One region of the Pedobacter ginsengiterrae genome, then DNA from elsewhere that is predicted to be linked to it. Evidence: riboswitches for the same ligand, from Rfam matches in the RefSeq annotation. Region 1 holds a riboswitch; the other holds the start of a gene.

What was found. Region 1 has a riboswitch for cobalamin ahead of metE (5-methyltetrahydropteroyltriglutamate--homocysteine S-methyltransferase). Riboswitches for the same ligand answer to the same signal wherever they lie in the genome.
Region 2: it holds a riboswitch for cobalamin, as region 1 does, so the genes downstream of both, ABD692_RS17215 (TonB-dependent receptor plug domain-containing protein) here and metE (5-methyltetrahydropteroyltriglutamate--homocysteine S-methyltransferase) in region 1, are expected to answer to the same signal.

The regions. Positions count from the first base shown of each region.
Region 1 covers NZ_BAABAK010000015.1:532,983-536,182, reverse strand. The annotation lists gene ABD692_RS15400 (M14 family metallopeptidase) at 1-783, opposite strand, end outside; cobalamin riboswitch at 973-1,176, shown strand; gene metE (5-methyltetrahydropteroyltriglutamate--homocysteine S-methyltransferase) at 1,374-3,200, shown strand, end outside.
Region 2 covers NZ_BAABAK010000018.1:80,791-83,990, reverse strand. The annotation lists gene ABD692_RS17225 (YegP family protein) at 1-224, opposite strand, end outside; gene ABD692_RS17220 (serine hydrolase) at 331-1,578, opposite strand; cobalamin riboswitch at 1,683-1,876, shown strand; gene ABD692_RS17215 (TonB-dependent receptor plug domain-containing protein) at 1,975-3,200, shown strand, end outside.

The DNA of each region.
Region 1 (3,200 bases):
ATCAAAAACATAGTTAAATGGATCACGGTATGGAGGGCCAGCTACTACTGTTCCCGCAGGGCCTGCCTGGTGGTGATTGTACATAATTTGTGGTATCCACTCTACAAAAAGCTGACGACCCATATTTTGGGTTTCTTTAAGATTTAACATGAAGAAATCGCGGTTGTTATCATGTCCTGCGTACTTTTCATATAGTTTCGGCAAGCCAGATAAAGATCTTTTTTTAGGGTCTTTTTCTCTCATATACCAATTGCTCACCAATTCTTGTCCATCGGGATTTGCATGGGTAAACAGGATAATTACATTATCTAAAATCCTTAACGTTTCTGGATCGGTTTTCGAGGCAAATTCGTAAGCGGTTTGGATAAGTTGATGTGCGCCAACAGTTTCATTAGCATGTAATCCACCATCAATCCAAACTACTGCTTTACCTTCTTGGGCCAGAGCTTTAGCTTGTTCTGCTGTAATTTCGGCATGCGCCAGTTGCTGTGAAATCTCTTTATATCTATCTAATTTTTTTAGATTTTCAGGCGACGACATAATCATCATATATTGGGTTCTGCCTTCTTCGGTTTTACCAATATCTACAAGCTTAACCCTTTTCGAAGTTTCGGCTAGTTTTTTAAAATAAGCCTCAGTTTGGGTATATGTTGCAAGCTGGTAATCATCTCCAATATTAAAGCCAAAGTGAGATTTAGGGCTAGGGATTTCTTGTGCAATAGCAAGCGTGCTACTTAAGATTAAAAAAGCCACGCACAACTTTTTAAAGTAGTTTTTTATCATATTCAGGAAAGTTTGGTTGGTTGATATCAAATATATAACAGAAATATGGTGTTAATATCCTTGCTGTAAATTTGTTACAGTTAAAGGTTATTTTCAAAAGGCCGTTAAATCACAAAAAACCTAAATTCGTTAAAATTCCTGCTTCATATTGCATACATTTGCCTTTGATGTAAGTTCTTAACTTTATTTTTTCATCAAACCGATATTGGTTTTACTTAGCTGTAGATTAAAAGGGAATCGTGTGTAAATCACGAACTGTCGCGCAACTGTAAATCCTGTCTTTTTAAAAAAAAGACAACAAATTATCAATAATGCCACTGTACCAGGTAACGGAATGGGAAGGCGATAATTTGAGGATAAGTCAGGAGACCTGCCAAATATCGAATTGACAATGCTTTCGCGTTAAAGAGCAATTGGTCAGGTCTGATTTGTACAATAAAATTAACCGTTTTATTTGGTTTTGCTTTGAGCCTTCTGGCTGCGAAGAAGATTTTTTGTGCACAAACCTTTCCTTTTATTTTTATCAAAAATCATTGTAAAATATAGCTTAAAGGGCTTTTAACGATTTATTTACTTAATCTTTAAAAGAAATGCTAACGCAAAATCTGGGCTACCCGCGTATTGGTAGCCACCGAGAACTAAAAAAAATCTGCGAAAACTATTGGGCAGACAAAACCGGGTACAAAAACGTACTTCAGGTTGGAAAAAACATTCGCCAAGAAAATTGGCAACTACAAAAAGAGGTAGGAGTTGATGTTATTCCTTCTAATGATTTCTCTTTTTATGACCAGGTTTTAGACCATTCTTTAACTTTCGGCGCTATCCCAAAAAGATATAACGAAGTTATTTTAAGAAAAGGAAATTCTGAGCTTGATTTGTACTTCGCTATGGCCCGAGGCTATCAAAAAGATGGCCTTGATGTTGTAGCGATGGAAATGACAAAATGGTTTGATACCAACTACCATTACATTGTGCCTGAGTTTTACAAAGATCAGCCATTTAAACTTTTCTCTACAAAAATTATCGATGAGTTTTATGAAGCCAAACAGTTAGGAATTACAACAAAACCTGTTTTAATCGGCCCTGTTTCTTACCTCTTGCTTGGAAAAGAAAAAGAAGCTGGTTTCGAAAAAATTGATTTAATTAAAAATCTGCTTTCTGTTTATCTTGATATTTTAACACGGTTAGATTCGCTAGGCGTTGAATATATTCAGTTCGACGAGCCATTTTTAACCCTTGATTTATCTGAAAAGGAAAAAGAAGCTTACAATTATACTTACAAGCAAATCAGAAAATCGTTTCCAAAACTGAAAATTATTTTGGCTACTTATTTCGAAGGCTTAGGTAATAATTTAGCTTTAACAACTTCTTTACCTATTGATGTTTTACATGTTGATTTAGTAAGAGCGCCAAAACAATTAGACGAAATAATTTCTACATTAAATGAAAAAACAATTCTTTCTGTTGGAATAGTTGATGGCCGTAATATCTGGAAAAATGATTTTGAAAACTCCTTAGAAATCATCAATTCGGCAGTGGATAAATTAGGTAAAGAACGTGTTTGGGTTGCACCATCATGTTCACTAATTCATTCTCCTGTTGATTTAGACAACGAAACGAACGAACGAAATCTTTCGGAAGAGATTAAGCAATGGCTAGCTTTTGCTAAACAGAAAGTTGCCGAAGTTGTAACGCTAAAAAAACTTGCCACAAACGGAAGCCCTGCATCTACCCTGCAAAAATTCGAAGCCAATAAAAAAGCAACAGCCAATCGCAAAAGCTCTGTTCTAATTCATAATCCTGAAGTTAAACAAAGGGTAGAGCAACTTAAAGCAGGAGATGCGGATCGTTTAAGTCCGTTCGCTTTAAGAAAAATTAAGCAACAAGCATTAAAATTACCTGCTTATGCTACCACAACAATTGGTTCGTTTCCGCAAACAGCCGAAGTTAGAAGCTGGAGAGCAAAGTTTAAAAACGGAACATTTTCGGCCGATGAATACAATACGTTAATTGCCGAAGAAACCGCTAAAGCTGTAAAATGGCAAGAAGAAATCGATTTGGATGTATTGGTTCATGGCGAATTTGAGCGTAACGATATGGTTGAATATTTTGGAGAGCAGCTGGATGGCTTTGCTTTTTCTAAAAACGGCTGGGTGCAAAGTTATGGCTCTCGCTGCGTTAAGCCACCAATTATTTTTGGCGATGTTTCTCGTCCACAAGCTATGACCGTGAAATGGACCGCCTATGCGCAATCGCTTACTTCAAAATACATGAAAGGCATGTTAACGGGCCCAGTTACTATTTTGCAATGGTCGTTTGTTCGTAACGATCAACCGCGTTCGGTTACATGTACGCAAATTGCTTTGGCCATTCGTGATGAAGTTTGCGACCTGGAAAAAGCAGGAATTAAGATTATT
Region 2 (3,200 bases), on a different contig from region 1:
TGTCCGTTGGTAGCCTTCAAATTAAAGTAAGATTTCCCGTTGCTTGATTTTTTCTTTTCGAATTCTGTTTCATCCTGTGAGTTTTTTATTACAGATTCGATTCCGTTTTCGCAACTTGGCTTTGCAGAATAGCCTTCGCTCGATAAAATAATCTGACCATTTCCTGCTACTAAATTGAATTGAAATTCTCCGTTTGTTCTTTTACTAATTACAAATTTTCCCATTACTGAATTATTAAGTTAAAAATTAATTATTACTATTTTAAGGGGACGATTTGAATTAAATTTACAAAATATTTAAAATTTTGTAAGTCAATTTTTATTAATTTTTTTATTTATAATCCATTTTAAATTTGGCCAAATTAGCTTTGTTGCTTTTTTTTCTTTTCAATTCTGCTTCATAAATACTTCTACCTAAATTTTTCATAAAAGGGTAACAAACAGTTTCATATTCGTATTTATTATCATTAAAAATTCCATCATCGTTACTTTGAATAACAGCTGTTAAAAAATATTCAACACCGTTTTTAAAATCTATGAAGTAAGAATTATCGATTATGTAGCCATAGCTATCTCCATATTTATTAAATATTCTAATATTAGGATCTAATTCAACATTCTTTTCTCGTCCGTAATACAGCATTTTCGCATATGTTGGCCAAAATTCTTTTTCATCGTATTTTGGAAAATTACTTTCAGTAGGTAATTTACTCATATAAGTATAGATCAATTTATAATCAGCAGTAGTTAAATTATATCTTTCTAAAGCTGGAAATGCTTCAGGTAGAATAAGTTTCTGCATCAACTTTTGCTGATCGTTAATGGGAAACGCATTTTTGTTCTCCAGACTGAAAGGCTTATTGACCAATTTATCCGCACTATCTAAATAGCCTTTTCCCATTACGGTATTCGTTAAAACCAAATCATATTCCTTTGGATCGAATTGCGCTTGCTGACTGTAAACAAGTTTGTTGCCATTGTAAAACTTAATAGGATTTGTATGTTTTGCACTTTCACCCGCATCACCGATGGCCAAACGATTTAATATTCTACTGTTTATTAAGCCATTTTTCTTCAATTTCTCATTCAATTCTGCCCGTCCGATAAACTCAAACAAACGGTTAAAAGCATCGTTATCACTGGTTAAAAGAATTTTCTTAATATAATGCTCTATAGATGGTAGCCCATTTTTTGAAGAAGTATCTTTAAATACTTTTGTTTGACCTTTAAAAGCACTGTCGGTAATCATGGTACTTTTAACTGTAATTCCTGAACTTTTTAAGCGATTCACTTTCTCTAATGCAAAAATTACAGCTGCGAGTTTTACGGTACTGGCAGGATAGAAGTAATGTTGTGTATTTAAATTATAACTGTAACTTTTAAAGCTCGGTTTATTTTTCATATCGCGATTAACCTGTGTATAAAGTATTTGAACCTGATTATGATCTGGACGATTTAAGATATTGCTAAATAATTCAGGTTTAGCTTGCATTAATTTTTTTAGAAAAACAGTATCTGTTTGCTGTGCCATAGTAGATAAACTCATTACAGAAAATGCCAAAAGGAAGATATATTTCATAGCTCGGGTTTGATAATAAAGTTAAAATAATCATTTCTTAATCGTTTATTAAAATAGAATAAAAAGCTTTTCGCAATAGTGTTTGCTGTTTCAGCTTTAATGTCTACTTTTGCAGCGCTTTTGGTTTCTGGCCTTACAACCAGAATTAAAAGGGAATGCAGTGTAATTCTGCAACTGTCCCGCAGCTGTAAGCTCTATAACGTTTTTTCATTCAAAAAGCCACTGTTTCAATTCTGATTCGGGAAGGCAGCAAAAAACGGGAGCAAGTCAGAAGACCTGCCTTAGCGTATAATTTCATAGCTTTCGGGGATTGAAGCTAGGATTGAGGTACTTAACGTTTTTCGTATTTTCATTTCCTTTCCTAATCTGTTGGCTGTGGGCAAAACTCACAATCAAATGAACAAAAAAAGAATTTTAATTGCTGCAGGCCTGGGGCTTGTTCAATTAACAGTTAGTCAATCGGCTAATGCACAAGACAGTTTACAACTAAAAGATGTTGTAATTACTGCAACAAAAAATGATCAGAAACAATCTCAGACTGGTAAAGTTGTAACCATTATCAGTAAAGAAGTTTTAGAGCGTAGCCATGGTAAATCTTTGCCCGAACTAATTAGCGAGCAAGCAGGAATTATTGTAGCAGGTTCGAGTAGCAATCCAGGTTTAAACAAATCGGTATTTTTCCGTGGGGCAGGTAGCGCTTATGCGGTTGTTTTAATCGATGGAATTGTACAAAATGATCCATCAGGAAACGGTGGTGCATTCGATTTACGCTTATTATCTATCGATCAAATCGACCATATTGAAATTTTAAGAGGCGGTCAATCGACCATTTATGGTTCTGATGCAGTTGCTGGTGTAATTAATATCATCACTAAAAAAGGCGGACCAAAAGGCAATACCATTTACGGAGTTGCCAGTATTGGTAGTTACGAAACTTTAAAAGGAACTATTGGTTTAAATGGTGGTGTTGATGGGTTTACTTATAATGTTAATTACACTCAGAATAAAACAAACGGCATTTCTGAAGCGGCTAATCCAGTAGGAAACAATGCAGAGTTTGATAAAGATGGATTCAGAACTGGTGCCTTAAATGCAAATTTCGGAATCAAATTGGATAAGCATTTTTCAGTAAATCCATTTGTGCGTTATTATTATGGAAACTATAGTTTTGATGGTGGTGCTTTTGTAGATGCTGGAAATTATTCTATTCTGAAAAATGTTGCTGCAGGTACAAACGCTAAATATGAATTTGCAACAGGAAAAGTTACATTAAACTACAGTTACGAAAGCACTTCGAACGATTCGCATAGCTCTTTTCCTAGTTTTTCTCAAGGAAAAATCTCTATCGTAGATGTATTTTACAACCAAAAACTAAATGATAAATTAGATTTATTGGTGGGTATTGATAACCGAGTAATGAAACTTTCATCGGCAGCTGCAGCGCCTAAAGCAAATATATTTGCGGCTTATAGTTCATTGTTTTTGCATGATTTAAGTGTTTTTAACTTAGAGGTAGGTGGTAGATACAATAAACACGAACAATATGGCGAAAACTATACGTATTCAATTACGCCAAGCATAAACATTATTAAAGAAGTAAAGTTATTTGGTACAGTTTCAAC